DNA from 3 places in the Bacillus paramobilis genome. Region 3 is predicted to be linked to each of the others. Evidence: riboswitches for the same ligand, from Rfam matches in the RefSeq annotation. Region 3 holds a riboswitch; each other region holds the start of a gene.
What was found. A riboswitch is a leader RNA that binds a small molecule or an ion and turns the genes downstream of it on or off. The one in region 3 is predicted to bind S-adenosylmethionine.
Positions count from the first base shown of each region.

Region 1: linked by a shared signal. The riboswitch ahead of AABL52_RS02515 (methionine ABC transporter ATP-binding protein) and the one ahead of AABL52_RS25005 (cyclase family protein) in region 3 are both predicted to bind S-adenosylmethionine.
Region 2: linked by a shared signal. The riboswitch ahead of AABL52_RS22070 (LLM class flavin-dependent oxidoreductase) and the one ahead of AABL52_RS25005 (cyclase family protein) in region 3 are both predicted to bind S-adenosylmethionine.

Region 1 covers NZ_CP151108.1:512,148-520,430, reverse strand. Annotated here, with positions in the region: gene metQ (methionine ABC transporter substrate-binding lipoprotein MetQ) at 1-804, opposite strand, end outside; gene AABL52_RS02520 (methionine ABC transporter permease) at 828-1,493, opposite strand; gene AABL52_RS02515 (methionine ABC transporter ATP-binding protein) at 1,486-2,511, opposite strand; SAM riboswitch class I at 2,691-2,798, opposite strand; gene AABL52_RS02510 (hypothetical protein) at 2,924-3,268, opposite strand; gene AABL52_RS02505 (thioredoxin family protein) at 3,423-3,731, opposite strand; gene AABL52_RS02500 (toprim domain-containing protein) at 3,735-4,079, opposite strand; gene gcvH (glycine cleavage system protein GcvH) at 4,459-4,842, opposite strand; gene AABL52_RS02490 (arsenate reductase family protein) at 4,884-5,249, opposite strand; gene AABL52_RS02485 (DUF3937 family protein) at 5,908-6,150, opposite strand; gene AABL52_RS02480 (hypothetical protein) at 6,393-6,920, opposite strand; gene AABL52_RS02475 (phosphatase PAP2 family protein) at 7,064-7,711, shown strand; gene AABL52_RS02470 (PTS transporter subunit IIC) at 7,778-8,283, opposite strand, start outside.
Region 2 covers NZ_CP151108.1:4,289,810-4,298,092, forward strand. Annotated here, with positions in the region: gene AABL52_RS22055 (S-layer homology domain-containing protein) at 27-1,763, opposite strand; gene AABL52_RS22060 (hypothetical protein) at 2,537-2,677, opposite strand; gene AABL52_RS22065 (ATP-grasp domain-containing protein) at 3,246-4,202, opposite strand; gene AABL52_RS22070 (LLM class flavin-dependent oxidoreductase) at 4,195-5,253, opposite strand; SAM riboswitch class I at 5,336-5,442, opposite strand; gene AABL52_RS22075 (hypothetical protein) at 5,674-5,880, shown strand; gene AABL52_RS22080 (Phr family secreted Rap phosphatase inhibitor) at 6,136-6,273, opposite strand; gene AABL52_RS22085 (tetratricopeptide repeat protein) at 6,270-7,379, opposite strand; gene AABL52_RS22090 (LCI fold-containing protein) at 8,272-8,283, opposite strand, start outside.
Region 3 covers NZ_CP151108.1:4,889,176-4,897,458, reverse strand. Annotated here, with positions in the region: gene AABL52_RS25040 (helix-turn-helix domain-containing protein) at 62-301, shown strand; gene AABL52_RS25035 (spore coat protein) at 538-1,062, shown strand; gene AABL52_RS25030 (hypothetical protein) at 1,083-1,532, shown strand; gene AABL52_RS25025 (DUF2642 domain-containing protein) at 1,696-2,364, shown strand; gene AABL52_RS25020 (S-adenosylmethionine decarboxylase related protein) at 2,602-3,867, shown strand; partial or broken gene AABL52_RS25015 (ATP-binding protein) at 4,025-4,352, shown strand; gene AABL52_RS25010 (hypothetical protein) at 4,577-4,957, shown strand; gene AABL52_RS25005 (cyclase family protein) at 4,985-5,617, opposite strand; SAM riboswitch class I at 5,703-5,815, opposite strand; gene AABL52_RS25000 (PRK06851 family protein) at 5,965-7,074, shown strand; gene AABL52_RS24995 (nucleotidyltransferase domain-containing protein) at 7,195-7,977, shown strand; gene AABL52_RS24990 (MFS transporter) at 7,992-8,283, opposite strand, start outside.

The DNA of each region.
Region 1 (8,283 bases), 910 kb from region 3:
TACAGGAACAACCGCTCCTTTATATTCTTTAGTAATAAAGTCTTCGATTTCTTTAGAATGCAATACTTCTACAAGCTCTTTAATCGCTTTTTTATCTTTATCACCTTTACGAACCACTAATACGTTTGCGTATGGAGAATCATCGCCTTCAATTGCAATTGCATCTTTTTCTGGGTTTAATTTCGCATCAATTGCATAGTTCGAGTTAATTAAAACAGCGTCGCCTTCTTTATTGTTATACACTTGTGGCAACAAACCAGGCTCAATATCCGTTTTGAATTTTAAGTGTTTCGGATTATCTGCAATATCTTTTGGAGTTGCACTAACTGGATCTACTCCGTCTTTAATTTTTAAAATGCCTTCTTTTTGTAAAATTGCTAAGCCACGTCCATGGTCAGTAACGGAATTACTCATAATAATTGTTGCTCCGTCCGGAAGTTCTTTTAAGCTCTTATATTTTTGAGAATATACACCAATTGGCTCTAAATGAATTTTCCCTGCTATTTCAAAGTCATATTTTTTATCTTTCATTTCTTTTTCTAAATACGGAATGTGCTGGAAGTAGTTTGCATCTAAATCCTTATCCGCTAACGATTTATTTGGTAATACGTAGTCTTGGAATTTTTTAATTTCTAACTCAATTCCTTTTTTCTCTAATAAAGGTTTAGCCTTTTCTAAAATAACCGCATGTGGCACGTTAGAAGCCCCCACAACTAGTTTCTTTTCATCTTTATCTTTCCCTCCACAAGCAGCTAAACCAAAAATTGAAGTTGAAATAAGTGCTGTAAGTAATAATTTTTTCATTTGAAACATCCTCCCGTTTTTTATTATCGTTTATCTATTCGAGTCGTTACACGATCACCAATCCACTGAATGAAAAATACAACTAGTAATACACAAATTGTCGCAACGATTGTTACATCGTTATTTCCTCGCTGGAATCCTTCTAAATATGCAAGTGTTCCAAGGCCACCAGCACCAACAACCCCCGCCATTGCTGTATAGCCTACTAAAGCAATTGTCGTAACCGTAATACCAGATACTAATGCTGGTAACGATTCTGGAATTAATACTTTCAAAATAATTGTGCTTGTTTTTGCTCCCATTGCTTTTGAAGCTTCAATTACACCTTTATCAATTTCACGAAGTGCAATTTCAACCATTCTCGCGTAGAATGGTGCCGCTCCAATAATTAAAGCCGGCAGTGCTGCACTCGCTCCAAGAATTGTTCCAAGCAGAATCTTTGTGAATGGGATTAATAAAATGATTAAAATGATGAACGGTATCGAGCGGAAAATGTTTACGAACGCTCCAATCGCCGTGTTAACTGCTTTGTTTTCCCATAAATTATCTTTCGCTGTCATAAAGAGTAACAATCCTAAAATTAGTCCTAAAACAAATGTGGCAAGAGCTGCGATTGCCGTCATATATAACGTTTCACCAGTTGCTTCTAACATTTGATTCCAATCAATATTTGTGAGTAACTTATCCATGTGCAATCACCTCCAGCTCTACTTGATCTTGATGTATTCCCTCTATCGCTTGCTGGATCGCTGTTTCCTCACCATTTAAATGAACAACTAAAGTACCGTAAGAGCCGTTATTCGTTTGTGCGATATTTCCTTGCAAAATGCTAACTTCTATATCACTGCGTTGCATTAATCTTTGAAGTACTGGTCTTTCTACAGCCTCACCGATAAACTGCAAACGAACTACTTTACCATCTGGATACTTTTCAATTAAGCTTTCAATCGTTTCATTTGTATCTTCAGAATCCGTTAACTGCTGTACAAATCGTTTCGTAATGTCTTTCTGCGGATTGCGAAATACATCCAGCACTGGACCCGTTTCTACAATCTTTCCTTTCTCCATTACCGCCACTCGATTACAAATCTTCCGAATCACATGCATCTCGTGTGTAATGAGTACAATTGTTAAACCGAGACGCTTATTAATATCTAATAACAAATCTAAAATTTGATCTGTCGTTTCTGGATCAAGAGCTGATGTTGCCTCATCACATAAAAGCACTTGTGGGTTGTTAGCTAATGCTCTTGCAATACCAACGCGTTGCTTTTGTCCTCCGCTCAGCTGAGATGGATACGCATCTCCTCTTCCTTCTAATCCAACAAGATGAATTAGCTCATCAACGCGTTTTCTTCTCGCCGCCCTATCAACACCTGCGATTTCAAGTGGAAACTCGATATTTTCACGTACAGTTCGTGACCAAAGTAAGTTGAAATGCTGAAAAATCATTCCGATTTCTTGCCTTGCCTTACGAAGTTCACTTCCTGTAATTGCTGAAATCACACGATTTGCAATTGTAATTTGGCCTGAAGTTGGTTTCTCTAGCTGATTGAATAATCTGATTAACGAACTTTTCCCAGCGCCACTATATCCGATAACACCAAATATTTCACCTTTGTCTATTTTTAAATTGGCATTATCTACAGCAGTGACATCACCGCTTTTTGCTTTATATATTTTCTTTACATTCTCTAATAGAATCATGGTGTATCACCCCTTTTTTATTTGGATCGACTCCGCAATTTTTTATGTTTAATGCGTGTAGTCCACCGTTATCACTACTTTTATTATTTGAATGTCCTCCACATTCAAACAATAAAAAAACCTTTCCGCTTTAGAGAAGCAGAAAGGTTTATATGCGTATATAACAACATTATCCCTCTCTCTCATCTCTCAAAGCATTTGCTTTGCAGGAATTGGCACCATTTCAACATAAGTTGACGGTTGCCGGGCTTCACAGGGCACAGTCCCTCCACCTCTCTTGATAAGAGAAATCAGATTACATTTTCGTCTGATTTGTAATTTATGAAATTGTCTATATTTTATGAATTGAATTGTATCAATATCCACACACCATGTCAACAGAAATTTTCGTAAAAAATGAACCTTCAGAATTTTAAGCGCCTACTGACATCGGTTTACATATATGAAACATCGATTCAACTAATAGCATCGTTCGATACGTTCCTGAATATTGTACACGTCCATCGTTCATTAACATTTGCAACCTTACATTTCCGTTCACCAATTGTTTTACATCTTCTTCATCTACACAAACGATTTGTTCCGTTCCTCTTTCCTCATGTAGCAGCTCTATATAATCCCTTGAAATTTGTAGCGAACAACTTTCATCTCCAAAACGGAAATTAACAGTTTTTTCTCCTTGTCTTAAAAGCGGCTCTAAATGATATTGACCATTAGCGTAATTTACAAATGATTGCAGCAAAGAATATAATTTCACCCTAAATCACATCCTTCATATCACTTTCTATTACACATACCATTCCCTCTCACTAAAGAGCAATCCTGTTACTTTCGCTCGACAAATACTGTAACCACCCTGCATCTCGACATATTTCCCGAGAAATATGTCGAGGCGGCAAAAACTTTGCCGCCTACTTTAATTCCGTATATAAATATTCAACCGAATGAAATGCATATATCTTCTTCATGAGTGTCCCATTTTCAAAAACAAGTAAACACGGTACACTTTCGATTCCATACTCTTTCGCTAAATGCGGAGCATAATTTAAATCTAACATTCCAATTTTGAGGTCTTCAATTGTCATCTCAACAACTGTTAACATCTTTTTTGCTAATTGGCATGTTCCACACATTGGAGTATATACATATAACACTGTTTTTTCTTCGTTCTCTATTAGGGCTGTTGCTTCGGCTCCTGTCCAGTCAATCACTTCTATCATTCCTTACCGTAAATATTCTGTATAAACGTCAATGTCAGCTCCCCATAATACATTTGCTAAGTGTGAAGATGGCGCAGTTGCCACTTCTCGGTACGAGCGATCAATATAAATATGCTCAGCTTGCGGAAATTCTTTTCGAAACTGTTTCCTTAACTTTTCTCCAGCATCATCAGCATCCACTAGTACATACACTTCCTTATCAAAAAACTGATCAATGAGCTCATCCATTTTCGACAAACCAATTGTACCATTTGTACAAACAATTTCCACCGGTTCACGAATAATAGATTCAATCTTTCTTCTATCTGATTTACCTTCTACAATAATGACTTTTTCTACATAAATCATATGTCATCACCCGATCACCATATACTATACAACCTTTAACTTAGTATATATTATATTCGTTATTTTCATGTTGTTTCCTGTTTATTTTTGCAAAAGAAAAGCGCAAGCGGCTCGTTCAGAACAAGAGGGCATTGGAACTCTTGAACTAGAGGCGCTTTTTGCCTCAAGTGAAAGAGTGAAATGACCGACTGTTCTAGCCGCTGGAGCTAGATCATAAAGAAAAGCGCAAGCGGCTCGCTCAGATTACGAAGCCCCATGAAACCTTACCGAAAAACATTCATTCCCATAATAGCTTATTCAATTGCACCCGATTTTAAATGTATTATGTAACACAAAATAAAAAAGGACAGCACAAAGGCTGTCCTTTAGTCGACTATAATTAGTCTTGGTTTGTCATTTCTGCATATTTTTCTGCAGTTAATAACTTCTCAACTTGGCTTGCATCAGAAAGTTCAACTTTAACCATCCATGCACCCTCGTATGGAGATTCGTTAACAAGTTCTGGTTGGTCACTTAATTCTTCGTTTACTGCTACAACTTTACCACTTACAGGTGCGTATAACTCAGAAACTGTTTTAACAGATTCTACGCTTCCGAATGGCTCGTCAGCTTCGATTGTTGCACCTACTTCAGGAAGTTCAACGAATACGATATCGCCTAGCTCACCTTGTGCAAAGTGAGTAATACCGATAACAACTTCATTACCTTCAGTTTTTACCCATTCGTGTTCTTCAGAGTAACGTAAATTATTTGGAATGCTCATGACTGTACCTCCAGTGAATGTATTAATTATGTAAAAATACCTTATTGGTACTTTTTCCACACACTTTCAAACTGCTCTTCGTTAAAACCAAGTGTTACATTCGTTCCATTTGTTACGATTGGACGTTTAATCAACATGCCATCAGATGCTAAAAGCTCGTACATTTCGTCTTCACTTGCATCCTTTAACTTATCTTTCAGACCAAGTTCACGGTAACGCATTCCACTTGTATTAAAGAATTTTTTTAATGGTAATTCACTTTTTTCATGTAAATTACGTAAATCTTCTTTTGATGGTGGATTTTCAACAATATGAATCATCTCATATGCTACATCGTTTGCCTCAAACCATTTCTTTGCTTTTTGACATGTGCCACACTTTGGATATGAATAAAATGTTACTGTCATAAATTCACCTACTTTTTTACTAACCTTTACCTTTATCATATAGAAAACGTTTTATTATTTCAAACGATTATTCGCTAAACTTTTACTTATTTCGTGATAATTTTTAATAATCCTGCAAATTTTTCTTATTTTTCCGCCATTTGTTAAGAAAAAATAAATAATAAATTTCTTTAGATTCTTCTCTTATCACTCGCCGAACATATATCTTAAACAAACGTTTGATTAATTCCCTATTTTTCTTCATTAGCCCTTGATCTGCATCGACTTCTTCCTACCGAACATACATCTTAAACAAACGTTTGATTAACTCCTCATTTTTCTTTGTTAACCCTTGAGCCGTATCGATTTCTTCCTACCGAACATATACCTTAAACAAACGTTTATTTAATTCCCTATTTTTCTTTGTTAACCCTTGATCTGCATCGATTTCTTCCTACCGAACATATATCTTAAACAAACGTTTATTTAACCATTTCATCCTATAGTCACAAAACCTGGAAACACTTTACATGACAAAGGCGTACAGATAAAGTGAAACTTTAATCAGTGGGGGTCTTACTGCCCATTAAAGCGGGATGAAAGGAATTAACGATTTTAGCCGTAATAATGAGAGTATTCCATGATATTGAAGAAATTACTGCAAAGAAAAAAGACGCATTTAAATGGATGCGTCTTTTGGCGATATTTCTTTTGTGAAATCATATAAAGCAATTGCGCCTAAAATAACCAGTATACTTTCAGGGGCATCTAACAAAATAGTTCTCCAAGTTTCTGAGACTACCCATTTAATACCTGCCGCTGATTCAAGATATGTTTGAAAATAACTAATTGTAAAATCAATTACATATAAACATACTAGTAATGTTAGACCAAATCGAATTAATTTCTTGTTTTTAAACATATAACACCTCTCAAAATTCATTGGATATTTCTAATTTCATTTCATTATATACGAAAATCCATATATTTAATTTTAACACATAAAAATTCCAAATAAATACAATGTGTATATTTGCATATTGTATTGACAGTATTCCATAATTTCGACTAGTAACCTCATAAACAATGGCATCATTTGAACCCACTATGTAACCGATTCCTGCATGTGAAATAAAGGAGAAGCCTAGTTTACAGGCTCCTTCTTTATCGACTCAAATAATCTGCAATTGTTTGAAATACTATGATATACATATTATGAATATTTTGATCCGAAACAGTATCATTATATAATCCCATACCCCAATATTGTCCCTCAGGATTCCCCATATTTACAAATCCTTGTGTATACATCATAGCTTCGTCCCTTGGGGCATTGTTATAATCTAAATCTTTTTCAGTAAAAATCAAGTATGGACGATCCTTTAGACCGATAAAAAATACCGGCTTCTTTAATGATAAAAATAAGTCCGTATACTGCTCCTTTGATGCTTCTTGAAAGTATTCTTTCATGACAAGAAATCCATCAACTTTTGCTGCTTTTTCCTGCATCTCTTCTAACTTCACATTTTCAAACTTTATATTCCTAAACGTATCTTTCGGCTTTTCTCCAATAACTCCAATTACGAGTGCTCTTCCGTTATATTCTAATTTCTCTCCTTCTTTATCCTTTGCACACCCAGCACCGACTAGGCATATCAATATAAAAAATAAGAAATACGATAAACGCTTCATATAGCACCCTCCCCTTCTTTTCAGTCAAGTGACAAAAACGTAAGGTTAATTCAAGAAAATGTAAGTAAAATCGATAGCTCAAATTACGTTTCTATATTATAATCAATTGAATTTACTTACATTACTAAACATAGGAGATTATCATGAAGAAATTTAAACTTCCATCTTTTCTTCCGTTAAGTTATATACTTCTACTCGTACTCGTAAGTCCCCTTTACGATGTATTAAATAAATCTACTGTACACGCAGTAGATGTCACAACTGTAGTAGATGATTGGATTCCATTTGTGAAAGCATTTATTATTCCTTATTTACTTTGGTTCCCTTACTTATACGGCGCACTTATTTATTATTGCTTTGCCAATCGAAAACAATATTATGTCACTTTAAGTAGTATCATTCTTGGAAAACTTGCTTGTTTTTCTATTTATTATTTTTGGCAGACAACTGTACCACGTCCAACAGTCGTTGGATCAGACGTATTTTCCGAACTAGTCCGCTATATTTATAGTATCGATCAACCGGTAAACTGTTTCCCTAGCATTCACGTACTTACTACCTTCGTCATTATGCTAGCTGCCTTTAAACGTAGAGAACAACATGCTTTTGAATATTATATCCTTATGTTCTTCGGTACGCTTATTATTTTATCAACGCTATTTACGAAGCAACACGCGTTTGTAGACGCCATCTCTGGAATGACGCTTGCAAGCATACTTTACTTCGGCGTTCAGTTATTATTAGCAAAAGAAACTGTACGTGTTCCAGTAAAACAAAATCATAAGATGTAACATAACAAAAAAGCAGACTATGGCTTCTACAGTCTGCTTTTCTCTATATAAAAGGAGATTTTCAATTTAAGATTGCGGTACAGTCATATCACCAGAGTGAATACGACCTGCTTTTTTAAGAGCAATGTAAAGTATATAAGAAACAGCTACTGGGATGATGATATAAGTGATTACCATCGCTGGGACAACTTCCCATCCTTCGCTAGAAATTAAATTAATTGGTGCGATAAGAGAACTTAATCCAAGACCTGCAATTTCTTTTCCTGCTTCCAGTTGGAAAATTAATGCGGATACTGGACCAACTATAGCACTGGCGACGACAGTTGGGACGAGAATCATTGGATTTTTAGTGATATTTGGCAACTGTACTTTCGGAGTACAAAGTGCTTGAGCTAATATGCCGCCTAAATTATTTTCTTTCGCTGAGATAACAGAGAATCCGATAAACTGAGCAACACAGCCTGCAAGAGCAGCACCACCCGCAACACCATCTAAGCTAAGTGCGATTGCTAACGCAGCTGATGAAGCTGGAGAGATAAGTAATAATCCCCAAACGACTGCAATGACGATAG
Region 2 (8,283 bases), 600 kb from region 3:
TCCAACATGGGATCTAGGTTGCTTTTTTACATAAACGTAATCGTCACTAAACAATATCCTTCTTTCGCATTATACGGCTCCGCTTTATAAGAAACACGGTTTGCCCCTTGCGGATAACCGATTTCTCCAATTGCTTTTTTCACATCTTGCAATGCGCCATCCATTGATTGTTTATAAAGGATTTCAATCTTTGGTAACTTTTCGTTATAACGTTGCTGCATTTTATTTTTGAATTCATTATAGTTATTTGCAATGTATTCATTTCCTAAATAATTTAACTTTGTATTTTTTAATATTTGCTGATATGCAGGAGTTTTCGCACCACCTGCCGCAATTTTATTTGTTAATGTACTATAATAATTTGTTGTAGCTTGCGGATAGTCCCCGCGGTTCCACTCATGATTTCTTGCGATTTGCTCATCAGATAAGTTGAAATAAGAATACGTTACGCGGCCTTGTTCATCTGGTATTGGATCATCGAATGTTGTATCAAGGTGATACCATTTGTTTTCGATTTTCACTAAGTTCCAAGCATGAGGCTGTCCGTCTCCAGTTCCTACTACAAAATGATTCTCAATTCCAACTTCTTTTAATAATTGATAGGTTAATAGTGCATAACCTTGGCAAACCGCAGAACGATTTACGAGTGCTTCATATGCTGTGTAAGCTTTATAAGAAGTATCATAAGAAACGTGTTTTACGACATAATCATGAATCGCCTTCACTTTTTCGTGGTCATCCATTCCAACTTGCGTAATTGAAGAAACAATTGCCTTTGCTTGCTTCATTACATATTCCGTTTGTTCCTTCGTTTCACGGTATGTAATCTTTAACGTAAACGTATAATTACCAGGTGATCCAGAAAGTCCATATGAAACGTTCGATCTATTATTATTTGTATACTCATTTTTACTTGCCACTTCTTTATAGGCGTTGAAAAGTGTATTCATCACTTCTTTTGTATTACTATTTTTCGTTTTATACGGAAGTGTAATATTCGTTTCGTACGTATTAATACGCTTCTGCACTTCATCTTTGAATGCTGCTAATAATGCCGCATCCCCTGTATCTTGCACCGCAACTTCAGGCTTTTTATATTTCAAAGTATTATATAAAAACTGTGCATATTGTTCACGTTTTACCGTACTATATGGCTCAAATTTTCCTTCGCCTGTACCAGAAGCAATCCCGTTTGATTGCACTGCACTAATTGCGTTTTCACCCCAAAAACCGCTTGGAACATCGTTAAATGTATGCTTTTGTTTTGCAGAAAGTTGGAAAGCGTTTGTAAGAATTTGCGCCATTTCTGCGCGGCTAACAAAATCTTTCGGCCTAAATCCACCGTTTGCATCACCTTTAAAAATCCCTAATTTCGTTAACGTTAACACCTCTTCAGGAAACAATGTTGAACCTGAGCGAATATCTCGATACGGATTGTTTAAAGTAGATCCATCTTGTAATACGTAACGAGCACTGTCATTACTAAACGTACCACCTTGCTTATTCGGTACTAACACACGATAAATTAAAGCTGCAACTTGTTCTCTCGTCGCAACATCACCGAAACCAAACTTTCCATTTCCATAACCGGAAATAATATTTTTACTCGCTAAATCTTTAATCGCTGGATACGACCAATGCGACGTAGGCACATCAGAAAAAACACCCGCCTCAGCAGCTCTCACATCACTGCCGTTTGTATACAATAAAGCACCACCAATAAGTGATAATGATGTAATTGATTTTAATAGTTTTGTGTACATAATTCCTTCTCCCAATACGTTCTCTATTTTTATATTTTGTCGAAAAATCTAAAAGAATATGACAAAACATATTATACTATTAAAATTTTTTGAAGGATATATTAAGTTTTGAAATATGCAAAAACTCATATTATTATATTTTTCCGTATTAATATTATGCTGTTTTACTTGTAAATATATAAAGGGGTATGTTGTATCATGTCGAAAACATCATTTATAACTAAGTTGCTTTACTTCTATCCTAATTCTTTCTGTAGAATCATAGGAGAAAATGGCGTTTTTGTATGTCTATTTCTGTATCTGATGAATTACAACTATTTGCTCAAGAAGTACCACATCAAAATCTGTATATTCTCTTCTCCTCGGGCTATTGATAAAGAAAAGGCATTCTTATGAATGCCTTTTCTCTCTTATATATGCTCTTCTTAATTTAATTTGTGATAAACCACTGGACATTTAATTATGAAAAAGTACCAATAACAAAAAAAGTTAAAAATAATGATACATAAAACGTTTATCGTGTGTTTTAAAATATAACGTAATACACAGTAAAGTGACCAGTAAAAAAACTGCTGTAGACACCATAAACATCAATGTTTTTTAATTCCTCATTACTTAATACTGCTAAATTAGGCATTTCTTTATTTAATACTGAATTAAGAATAATATACATTATTCTTAATTCAGTTATATTACGTTTAATTAATATTTATTTTATATTGATACACCTTTTGAAAAAATTCTTTTTTCTTGATTAAATTCCATTTTTCACTCTAAAATACAGCGGAACCCACCCACTTACCTACAATGTAACCAATATAAATAAGCAGAGCCCCTGTTAAAATATAAAAACAAGATTTAAAATACATACTCCTTTCAATCGCATCACCAATTTTATGAAACATGTTTGACATAAAGAAAACACCACCTTTTTATAATTATTAGAGTAAAACACACAGAGATATTATCAGAAAATAACTAATTAACACAATACTTATTGGAATAATAATAATAATAATAATAATAATAATAATAATAATATATAAAATAATAACATTGTTAGCAAAAAATTAAAATTTATGAAATGAATTACTTTGGAGTTAATATTTAGAATCCAAAAGGTTTATTAGGTAAAAAACACTTTATATTACCACTAATTATTTCTATTTAATAAAGTGAAACTTTAATCAGTGGGGGTTTTGTTCCTCCCCCACTGATTATTAGTTGAACCAATCGGACGTTTACGGACAGTTGATCTCCCACCTAACTTCTTTGCTCCAATTGAATTTTGAGGTGTGAGTTTTACTGTCCGTTAACGCGGGATAAATCAATTTAAGACATGAACTTTTAACGAAAAGAATTTGGGACTATTTTGCTCCGCAAAGATCACTTCAAACGCATGCACACCTGCATCTGGATAGCCTAAACTTAGTCATACGACCACGATTACTGTAACAAAGGTTTTCACTAGAAACGTATATCTTATTTAACTGACTCTACTTGTTTCTCTAATTCTCTTCCAAGGAATGTAGCAAGCTCAAGCATACCAAATTGATTCGCTACAGACTCTGCATCAGAATTATAGTTTGTGTTTGTATTAATATCATACGTATAAATTGTTCCATCCGCACTGCGAATAAATTCAATACCAGCAACGGTAATTTCATTTTCTTTCAAAAACTCTTTATATTGTTCAATAATTGGCTCGTGGAAGTCCGATATAATTTCAAATTTTGTTGGCGTCTCTTTCTTACTCTCTTCTCCTACTGGGCAAAAAGCATCTTGAATCGAGCATGCATCTGCTGGACAAAGTTCAAATCCTTCTGATGTATCTACCTTAACCGCATATACAAACTGGCCGCCTACAAACTCACAACGTGTAATATATGGTTCTGGTGCTTCAATATATTGCTGGATTAAAGTAATTCCATCAATGGGTTCTTCAAACGCCGGACCATCCAAATATTGTTCTAAAGCATCAATGGAATGAAACAGTTGAACACCAAGGCCTTTACCTGCACGGTTATGCTTTGTAATGAACGGTACTTCCCCTAATTCCTTTGCTGCTTTTACTATATGGTCACGGCCAACAGCACCAATTGTTTTCGGCACTTGTATCCCAAATTTTCTTAATGCTGCATATTGGTTTAATTTACTTACTTCAAGGCGTAATGCACGAGATCCGTTAAATACTGTGCGCCCGTATCCCTCTAGCCAAGCAAGCACCCCTTCAGTTAATTCAGGTGCATATCGATGCCCTCTCGTATGTGAAGAAGCACTCATACGGCTATAAAAAACACCTTGGGGAGGTTCTTGTTCTAACGGAAGTGTTCCTTCATTTAAAAGCCATTCCTCATATGGCAACTCCAGTTCTTCCAGCCTTTTCACTAAATGATCCGTCCATTCCTTATTCTCATGTAATATGTAAATTTTACTCATTTGTAATCAATTCCTTTCTTTTCGCTTCAACTAATGGCATCACTTTTTCAGAAAATCGTTTCATCTCTTCAAACTGTGGTGAAAATTGTAAAAGTAATAACGTAACACCTACTTTTTCAAAAGCAAGTATCCTTTCTGCAATTTGTTCTGGTGTTCCGATTAAATTAGGACGTAACCCGCGATTCGATACGGAATAATCATTGAGCTTCACTTGCTGTTCCAACTGCGATTTACTCACAAAGTCTTGGTAACTCGCGTAACCTAACGCATCATCTTTCATATCCGTTATGCGTTTCCATTCTTCTAACGCCTCTTCTTCTGTGTCACGACAAATGACGTAAGCCGCAAGCCCGAATGACTGCAATGGCTCCTCTGTAACTTTCTTTCTACGATTCTTCATATCTTCTATTTTCACAGATACTTCTTCCACTGTTCCCCCGTGCATTACATATGCATCCGCGTGATTTACAATGACCTCTTTTCCTCGTTCGCTCTCACCACCTGCATAAAGCTTAATGCCTTGTTTCTGCACAGGTTTTGGACTTAAATGTGTATCATGAAGCTCATAAAAGTTCCCTTTATAAGAAAACTCTTCTTCTTTCCAAAGCTCCTTCAAAATTGTTACAAATTCCTCTGTGCGATCATATCTTTCATCATGTGCGGTAAATACTCCGCCGTACTGTCTCGCTTCTTCTTCCCACCATGCTGAAACTACATTCAATGTAAAACGACCATTACTTAATTGATCGATATTCGCTGCCATTTTCGCTGTAACTGCTGGATTGTGGAATCCAGGTCTTACAGCTGTCATAATCTCTAATTTATCTGTCACTGCTGCAAGTGCTGCCGCAGTTGTCCACGCCTCTAAACTTGGTGCTGAAACACCTTTTATATCATTTAAATTTAATTCTGCAATCAGTGTTGTTGAAAAACCTAATTGTTCTGCCGCTTGCGCTGTTTGTTTTGCATACTCAAACGTAGGCGGCATAGATTCATCATCTACATTTCGAAGCCATCCCCCAAAAACCGGTAACCAAAAACCGTACTCCACTACCTATTCCCCCTTTATCTTTTAGCCATAAAAAAAGCTACTCTTATCGAAATAAGAGTAGCCTTCTTGACTAAGTGAACCGCTCTTATCTTTCAGGTGTTTTTTCACCTGCAGGATTTGGCACCTTTCGTCTAAAACGAGGTTGCCGAAGTTTCATAGGGCCCGTCCCTCCACTTCTCAACATAAGAATTGTTTGATTTTCATTTATTATAATCATCAGAATAATAAAAATCAATCCTTTAATACTTATTTTTCCGATATACATTAAATGATATATAAAAAATCATATTGTTATAGGGGTATTATGTTGTTTTACTTACGAATATATAAAGGGCTATGTTGTATCATGTCGAAAACATCATGTATAAACAAGTTGCTTTACTTTTATCTTAAAAATACAGCAAAAGAGGTGTTCGTAGCATGAAAAATAAACGATGCGAGAATTGTGGTTCTACTACATTTAAAGAAGGAAGAGTTGGATTTGCTTATCATGCATATGTTTGTGAAGATGATTCTAGTAGGCTCTTTTCAGTGGGAAAACGTTCCAAACTATTAACTACATTTTGTTTAGAGTGCGGTGAGGTGAAATCATTTAGAGTGGAGAAGCCGGAGATATTTGAAGAATAAAATACTAGAATCGAGATGTCCTTCATGTGGAAAAAAACCTAATTTTCTTGATAGATGTGGTTGTAGTTAATACAAATACCATTCCGGTGGAGGCTCTTTTTTTAAGTCAGGAATAAGCTTTTACTGCGGTACATATGAACATAAAACATCTGATTATAAAATAAAAAAAACGCTCATTTGAGCGTTTCATCTATATACCTAATAATTACTTTTTCTTCACTTTGATCTAATAACTCTTTATACTTCAATATTCCATCAGCCCCACGGCTCTCCATGCGTATATTGTATAACGTTTGTTGTACTAACCTTTGATTGTTCCGTTGAAACATTTACTCCATTTAATAGTATGACCGTAATTATTAATCCAATTGAACTGCTTATGATTCTTTTCATTTTAAAGCCCCTTTCTGAAAACCTTTTTCTTTTTCTTTATATCCTAAATAGAAGTATTCACTAGATTTTATTGAATTTCCTTCTTTATGATATTTAACCGCTAACTTTTCAGCATATTCCTGGACATATTGCCATAAACCTACTTCATTAAAGAAAGAAATTCCTTTAGAAATAGCTAACTCTAATTCTTCAGCAGAAACATTCTCATTCATTCCCTTTAGAATTTTAAAATGATGTTCATATTCTTTTTGTTCTAGTTCATTACAGATTACTAATCCTTTTTCAATTAAAGACGCTGCAAGCTTTGTTTTTCCTAACTTTAAATTCTCTCTTGCTTCCAAAAAAATCGCTCTAAAGTGATTCGGGATTTTTTGTGATACTTCTGATAAATAACGAAGTGCTAAATCAGATAGGTTTTGTTCTGCATACATAACCCCTAAACTATGTCGAACTCGTAACATTAACTCCTCTTCATTTTGCTTTTTCAAAATATCCAGAGACGACATAAAATAAACTTCTGCCTGCTCAAATTCATTTAGCTTTACACATGCTAACCCGAGAACATTGTCACATGCTGCGACCTTCCTACTATACCCGTACAGCCCTTCAAATGTATTTCTTGCTCTGGTTGCATATTGAATGACTAAAATAGGCTGGCAAACATGATAATAGTAGCTGGATAGCTTAAAGTTAAATTCTGCTTTTTCGATTGGATCCTGAATATTTTCCAACAAAGATTCCGCTATTCCATAATGCCTTTCAGCCACTTTAAAATCACCGTTTACCGTAGCATGAGAAGCCTTAAAGAAATGGTAATAATATAATAAAGATTGATCTGATGGCGCTTCATCTAACTTCATTTTTCTTAGATCATTCTTAGATATGTCAGATTGATGGGGATAAAACTCTGCACTCAACATTTTAAATCTAAAATCTAAAAGTGCATAAAACTCTGTATTCTTTTGATTTTCTTCCATACTATTAATTTTTGTATCAATACTTTGTTTTAATTCCTTTGCCTTAACGAAATTCTGTGAACGGATTTCTCGATACCAATCATGTAAAAGTAAAGTGATTTCTTCCTTTTTTATTACGTGTACACTCATATAGCCCATTCTCCTTTGTCTATAGATTACTAACATAATAACAAAAATAAACCTAGAAAACATTTAATTTTCTGAATATTATCGTTTCAAAAAAATTTCTCAATACATTTTCACCATTTCGACTCTTTAAACTTATAACTTGTTCTGTCCCTTATTCGTTTCTATATATAAAATAACACTTCATTAGTGGTAATGATGAAATATGAAAGTCTATCCTTTCATAAGAAAGCCCCTTTTCTTTTTTCTCGATGATCGATATTACTTAACATGTAAAAAAGATTTTGATAGGAGTTCAATACATATTATTAAAATTAGGATGGTTCAAGTCGGAGGAAGGCACCTTTGGGTGTCTTTTCTTTATTTCTCAATATAAAAACTTTAAGAATATGCTATTATTTTGATACAAATTTCCTTTTGTGCAATGAAATAGCAATAAAGATAAGACCCACCTATTTCCGTAGGTGGGTCTTATCTTTATTACACAATACCAAATTATGCTCTCATTTTTTTATAAACTTTATGCAATTATACATAGTTATAATAATTACACAAAATAAATATTACATGTAGTAAAATATAAATTGTGGATACATTCTATAAAGCAGATTCTTTTGAAAGGCGTAACATATCAATCATTGCAGAAGGTGTGGCGTCACTCTAATACTGATCTCAAATCTCTTGTATTTTGTAAACTAACAATCTGGTGTATATAGATGATTCTGTTTTATAGGATGTGTTTACATGTATAACAAAGGGATAATACGGATAGGTTTATATTAAATGAGCGTGGTTCAAGTCGGAGAAAGGCACCTTTAGGTGTCTTTTTTTTATGGAGGATCAGTTTAAAAACTAAAAATAAAAGAACCTCAATAAATGAGGTTCAAAAAATCTACTATTTTAAATT
Region 3 (8,283 bases):
CTTTTTTATTTGTTTACAAAAATAAAGTAAGATACAGTATATAGGAAAAAATGATAAAGGAATGAACGCGTTGTATATAACAGTAGAAGAAGCTGCGGAGTATTTGAATTTACCAAAGTTGTATATTGAAGAGCTAATTCAGCAAAAGAAAGTTCGTGCGCTATTTGATGGAGAGCAATATTTATTAAATAAAGAACAATTCAATACACATTTAGAACAAATGGAGAAATATAAGCAATTAGTGGAAGAAATATTAAACGAACCAATTCCAGAAGATATGGATGTTAAAGACGAAGATTAAACGATGGGAAATCCCGTATGAAGATATGCAGAAATGTATCTTCATACGGGATTTTTTTGTCTCGAAATATCAAAAAATTAAGGAGGTTTTAGGATTTTTCGGGATTTTGATAGGTAGTAGTCTACCATGTTAAAAGCATATTTTTTTCTAGCTAGGACAAACATAGAGAACGTAACCTGTACAGATACATATACTATCAGTGCAAAAGCTTATAAATTAATGGAAGGGGTTTTCTCGTGAGTTTATTTCATTGGGATTTTTTGAAAGACTTAATTGGATCTTTTGTGAGAGTAAACAGGGGTGGTCCAGAATCTCAAAAAGGAAGAATAATATCAGTATGTCCGGACTACTTCGTATTGCAGAATGAAAAAGGTGAACTGTATTACTATCAACTTAATCATCTAAAAAGTATTACAAAAAATGCGAAAGACTGTGGATCAGGTGATTGCGATTGGGAAGATTGCGCATGTGCAGAAGACTTTGAAGCACTACTTCAAAGCTTCAAATATTGCTGGGTGAAAATTAATCGCGGTGGTCCAGAGAAAGTAGAAGGCATCTTACAAGATGTTTCTTGTGATTTCGTGACATTGATCGTAAAAGAAGAAATTATATTAGTTGCAATAAAGCATATTAAAAGCGTTAACTATAATGCATTAGCATGTGGAGAGAGCGATGAGAGCGACGATAGTAGCAGTAAAGAAAGTAGTAGCAATAATTCAGGTCGCGCTCGTGCACAAAGACAATCAAGTAGAGGAAGATAATAAGAAAGGGGGATACAAAATTGGAGAACGTATTATGCTGTGACCAAATTAAATGTTTAGTTGGTGAGACTGTAAAGGTAAACCTTCGTGGACCAGAAAGTCGAGTGGGTGAGCTCGTATCGTTAGGAAAAGATTATCTAACGTTACAATTACCTCATGGTGAATTAGTGTATTATCAGTTGAAACATGTGAAGAGTCTAGTTAAGAAAGTGAAAGAAAGTAAATGTGGCGATTGCTATAGTTCATGTTTCTGCTCTGATGAGGATACTTTTTTAGATATATTAAAAGACTTGAAGTATAAGTGGGTAAAAATTAATCGTGGCGGTCCAGAATGTGTGGAAGGTTTATTAAGCGAAGTACATGCTAAATGTATTACACTAGTAAACTGTGATGAAGTTATTTATGTAATTAAGTCTCATATTAAGAGTGTGAGCCAAATAGTTAAATGTAAAAAGAATGAAGAAGAATAATGTTTGATAAATAAGAGGGGCATTATGGTTGAAGGTGAAGAACGATTTCTTATTTCGGATAGTACGAAAAGGAAGTCCTTACTATTCAGACGGAACATTGCCCCTGATTATTTTTTGAAATGAAAAATAGGAAAGCAAAAAATTTATAGGAAGGAGGATATAGATGAATGAGTTAAACAAAAGTATTGGAGAAAATATATATGTTAAATTAATCGGTGAAAAAAGATTTAAAGGTGTATTAATAGACGTGGGAAATGATATTGTTGTTCTTTACAATGGACAAGACTACGTATATATATCTTTATATCATGTACAATATTATAAATTTTTAAGACCACATGATGAAGAAATATTAAAACCAGATGTTGATTCTGTAATTAAGAGGGAGTCGCCTACCATTTCTTTAAGAAAAGTATTAAGTACTTCTAAAGGAATTTTTACAGAAGTTTATGTAGCAGGAAATGCTCCAATACATGGTTATGTTACAAGTGTAATGAACGATTATATTGTTTTTTATAGTCCAGTTTATAAAACAGTATATATATCTTTAAAGCATTTGAAATGGTTAATTCCGTATAAAGAAAATCAAGTCCCTTATGCCCTCAATAAAAATGAACTCCCCGTGAATCCGTTAAATATTACGTTAGCTAGAACATTTGAAGAGCAACTTATTAAAATGGCTGGCAAAATCATGGTGTTTGATTTAGGTGAGGAATCTAATAAAATCGGAAAAATGGCGAAGATTGATGAGGGGCATATTGAAATATTAAAAGCACGTGATGCAAAAATGTATGTGAATATTCAACATGTGAAATCTGTCCATTGTCCGTAGATTCGTTGAAAGGCCTGGCTTTTTCTTTTATATGTAGAAGAAAAGGTCGAGCCTATTTGTTTAGCTCGATTTGAATATGAGGGGAAAAATGAATTGAATAGAAATATGTTAGCCTGATCTATGAAGAGCTAATCTTGTGCAAAATTATAAAAAATATGTACGAGCCATTTTTTCATATATTCGATTTGTTTTTTTGAGGGAGAACTGTTCAACTACTATATTAAAGGGGTTTTGTTTGTGGAGCAGTTTTCAAATTCGTTATCGATTACATTACTTGGTAGTGCTGGTGGAGCAGCAAAAGCAGTTTTAGCCATTTTAAATCAAGCGATAGTAAATGAAAAGGACCCGATTTATGAATCGATAAAGAATGTTACATTTCATTTGGTTGATATAAAACAAAAAGATAGGACTTATTATGATGAGTTGTTTCCGAATTTGAAAGATCAATTGTTTTTATATGAAATCGACCTTCAAGATGTAGTGAAATTCAAACAACATTTGAAAGAAAAAAGTACGGGTGTTGTTATTGATGTTTCGGGGGCAGATACGATCAGAGTATTAAGCTGTTGTAATGAACTTGGAATTTGTTATATTAATTCAGCTTTGGAAAATGAAGCAGTAGATCAGGATGATAGTTTAATCGGTTTTCAGCTTACGGAAAGATATACGAGGTTTGAGAAGGAGAAAGAGAAATTTACAAATACAAAAGCAATTATAGGCTCAGGTATGAATCCAGGTGTTGTGCAATGGATGGTCGTTGAACTTATGAAGGAACGACCAAATGAAAAGCCAAGGGCATGCTATATAGTGGAACATGATACTTCATTTTTGAATGATACAGCACTGATAAAGCCTCATACACTTTATGCTTCATGGGCAGTAGAGCGATTTCTAGATGAAGCGATATGGAGCTATCCGATGTATATGAGTCATCATCGTCCCCTTTACTTTTATGAAGATGTATATGCTTCAGAGTATAAAGTAAAGTTAGGAGAGAAAGAGTTTCATGGTTGTTTAATGCCACATGAGGAAGTTTTAATTTTAGGGAAAAACTTCAATATGGAAGTGGGTTTTCTGTACCGAATTAATGAGTATACGACCAATGTAATTAGACAGAACTTAGATCGAGTAGAAGATTTATGGAATTGGAATCGTAAAGTATTTAATCCAGCGGAAGAAGAGATTGCAGGGGAGGACCTGGTTGGTGTGCTACTCGTTTATGAAAATAGCGAGACGTATATGTACAATGTAATGAATAGTAGCCAAGTTTTTCATAAATATAAAACGAATGCAACTTACTTTCAAGTAGGGTGCGGGATTTATGCAGGTCTGTGCAGTTTATTATTAGATCACTTTGGACAAGGTGCTTACTATGTCGAGGAATTATTATTAAATACAGAAAGTAAGTACGGTGAATATCTAAATTTATATATGAATAATTTTGTAATAGGACATAATAATGTTACGGATGGTCTGCTACATGATCGGGTAAGATGGATATAAGTTATAGCGAAAAGGAAGGAGAAATCTCCTTCCTTTTCGTATGATAAGGTTGTATATTGCCCTGAAAGCAATTTCATACTTATAATTTAAGGAGATAACACGTAGATTTTTTGTATGGATCATGAGGAGTATTTATATGAACAAATTTAAAAGCTTGATACAGGAAATCCTTTTATATGTTGTACAACTAATGGAAAGTTATGCAGTGCGATATAGAGTGAGATTTCATTTGCAAGTAGATGGGAATCTACCTGTTATAAATGGTGATGATAAACAAGTAAAACAAGTTTTATTAAATATTATTAAAAACGGGATAGACTCAATGCCAGAAGGTGGGGAAGGCTTTTTATACAACAAAGGAGAATGGTACGGGACTGGGGTTAATAATTACATATAAAATTATTAAGGAACATCAAGGAAGTATCGCGATTCAAAGTAGCGTGGGAATAGGAACGAAAGTGGAAATTTCTTTACCAACAGTATAATGTGCTAGAAGAAAATATTTTTCAGAAAAGTGTTCTTGTTGTGTAAATATAAACATTTTATAAAATGTTCCAAGAAGGGTTTTTTTTATAAAATACTTCGTTTATAATGGAGGAAAATATCGACATGAAATTTGTTATTCATGTAACGGTTCGGTAGTGTTAGAAAAAGAAGGGGTGCACGCGCATCCTTTTTTCTATGCAGATATTATGAAAGAGGTGGTATGATGGAATTAACATTAAATTCGACTGTATGTTTACACACGATTCAATTTCGAAAAGAGCAAAAGAATTATATTGTAAAAGATACAATTACAGGAGAAAAATATGAAATGCCGCCACTTTGGATTGATGCATTGGCAATGATGCGTGACGGTTTTTTATTGGGAGAAATTGAGGAGAAATTAAAAGAAGAGTATCCAGACGAAGAAATAAATATGTTAGCATTTACGAGGCAACTGTTAGAGCTAGAGCTTGTCGGAATGGTAGATGGGGAAGAAATAGCTTGTACAAAGAAGAAAGAGAAAGATTATTTGGCTTGGTTACGTCCTCGTGTTGAGCAATTCTTTCTTGGTTTAAATAAAAAAAATAGAAGCAAAGGTCAATGATGATCTTTGCTTTTTTGTATAGTTTGTTTAAAAAATTACAGCGAATGCCCTTGCAAAAGCACCGTCGCTATCTTTAATTTTTAAAGGTGCCGCTGAGAAAAAGAAACGTTTCGTTTGAATGGCATCTAAGTTTGTTAAGTTTTCAATTAAATAAATATTATTCCCAAGTAGTATGTGATGAATTGGTGATGTTTCTGTCGTTACCTCATCAGGAGAAATGAAATCTAGGCCGACCGATTTTACTTTTAATTGAACTAATTCCTCGGCTAATTCTTCAGAAAGATAAAAAGCTTCTTGTTCATACGCTTCTGTGTTCCATTTAGTAGATAGATTGGAGTGAAAAATAACAATATCTCCTTCTTTTATGTCAGCATTGTGCAATACTTCTTTAGGTAGTTTTCGTTCTTGTACATGAGTTACATCAATAAGAACAGCTTCGCCTATAAATTGATCTAGGGGTAATTGATCAATAGTCGTTGCGCCTGAAATGAAATGCGCAGGAGCATCACAATGCGTGCCAACATGAACGACAGAATGAAAATCTGTAACTTGATAGCCTGTCTCTTCAACGCTTGTAATGGCTCCTAAATTGATTTTTGGTGTTCCAGGGAATTGGGACATATTGTTTTCAAATGTTTGTGATAGGTCAATTACTTTCAATTTAAATACCTCCAATATATGTTTTGAAATATAAAAAACTCACCTTTCATAATCAAGAAAGATGAGTTTTGCACACAATAGTTACGTTTTATCTTTCAAAATGCAATGCATTTTGCAGGAATTAGCACCTATTCAGTTTGTATAAACTGAGGTTGCTGGGCGTCAAAGGGCCGGTCCCTCTGCCTCTCTTGATAAAGACATATTAAATTTTTGGTTCTGAATATTCATTGTATTTAAATTGTAATTCATTTCCTTTTTTCGCGCAATACAAAATAGGTATTCACCCAAATAAAGTTGCTCGCATATTGTAGCTTATGTAAATAGAATGCTGCGAAGGAGTGAGTGCAGTGACAGGGAATGTATTGAATTATTACGCTGGTGGAAATACAGCTAGAGGATTTCATAATTTATATGATGAGAATTTGAAAGGGTTAGACAGATTATTTATTTTAAAGGGTGGTCCTGGAACCGGGAAATCTTCTTTAATTAAGGCAATAGGTCGTGAATGGGTTGAAAAAGGATATGATATTGAATTTTTACATTGTTCTTCCGATAATAAATCGGTTGATGGTGTAATTATCCCGAAGTTAAAAGTAGGAATTGTTGATGGAACATCTCCCCATGTTATCGAGCCGAAAATGCCAGGAGTTGTTGAGGAGTATATTAATTTAGGAGTTGCTTGGGACTCAGATAAATTAAGAAAGCAGAAGGTGGAAATTGAACGATTTGTTTCAGAAGCAAGCAAAGCTTTTCAAGCTGCTTACGCTTGTTTTCAAGAGGCTCTAATTATACATGATGAGTGGGAGAAAATATATATTAATAATATTGATTTTAATAAAGCAAATGACCTAACAGATCAGCTGATTCAGAAGCTATTTACAGATAAAGGCGGGAAACAATCGCTTGTGAAACATCGCTTTTTAGGAGCAGCTACACCAAAAGGAGCAGTTGATTTTGTTCCTAATTTAACAGAAGGATTATCACATCGTTATTTTATAAAAGGACGCCCAGGCTCTGGGAAATCAACAATGCTCAAAAAATTAGCTAAGGCAGCAGAAGAAAAAGGCTTTGCGGTTGAAGTATATCATTGTGGATTTGATCCAAATAGTCTTGATATGGTTATCGTAAGAGAGTTAGGGTTTGCCATTTTTGATAGTACCGCACCACATGAATATTTTCCGAGTCGCGAAGGTGATGAAGTTATAGATATGTATGCCCTGATCGTGACACCAGGGACAGATGAGAAGTATGCGACAGAAATTCGCGACGTGTCGATTCAATATAAAGCAAAAATGAATGAGGCGATGTCTTTCTTAGCGAAAGCGAAATCAGTTCGTGATAAATTAGAACGAATTTATATTGCTGCTATGGATTTTTCAAAAGTAGATGCATACAAAGAGGAGATTCAAAAAGAGTTTGAACGAATTGCGGTTAGTGTAAGAGAAAAGAACAAGTAAAAATAAGGAACTTTGGCAGGCTGTCGGGAATTTTCTGACAGCTATTTTAGTATGTAGTAAACTTAGTAATATATTTGTCGAATTTCCAAGGAAATAATCAAAAAATGGAGAGGGTATGAAATGAGAGAGAAAATTAGGTCGGAGTTAGAAAGAATTGAACAAGAGAATGATGTGAAAATTTTATTTGCGGTAGAATCAGGGAGTCGTGCTTGGGGATTTCCATCGAAAGATAGCGATTATGATGTTAGGTTTGTTTATATGCATCCGGTAGAGTGGTATTTATCAATTCATGATAAACGAGATGTAATTGAGTATCCGATTAGTGATGATTTAGATATAAGTGGATGGGATATTAAAAAGGCGTTACAACTATTCGCAAAGTCAAACTCAGCTTTACTTGAATGGATTCGATCACCAATTTTTTATTCGAAAAACACTCATTTTCCAGAACAGCTTCAGCAAATGAGTGATAAGCAATTTGATCCAAAAGCAACGATATATCATTACTTACATATGGCTTCAAAAAATTATCGTGAATTTTTGCAAGGTGAGAATGTAAAATTGAAAAAGTACTTTTATGTATTACGTCCTATTTTAGCTTGTAAGTGGTTAGAGGAGAAAACAACTTTGCCTCCTGTAGAATTCGATCGATTGATTACAGAATTATCATTAGAACGTAGCGTACTAGATGAAATTGGACAGTTGTTAATAAAGAAAAAGGCAGGTACTGAATTAGATATTGGATTGAAAATTGAGGTGTTGAACCAATTTTTAGAAGAACAAATTCATTACTATGAGCAATATGTAAAAGGAATTGAAAAGGGATCAGGGATTGATATTGAGAGTTTGAATACATTGTTTCGAGATATGTTGTTTGCAGTATATGAAAAAGAGCACAAGTGAGTTTGTGCTCTTTTTTATTTTGTAGGAATAAAGAAAACGGATATAGCTGCAAGAAGACCTGCAAATGAGAATAAGTAAAAATTCCATGCTAAGTCGTATTGCATTGTCATAATAATACCGACAAGAATAGGACCAGCAATTGCACCAACTCGGCCAAGTCCAAGTCCCCAACCTAAGGAAGTAGCCCGGATATGGGATGGGAAGTATTGTGTTACATATGCATTTAATATTTGAGTAATGCCGACTGATCCAATTCCAGCAAGACCAATTAAAAGATAGATGATTGTAACAGATGGTTTAATTGTT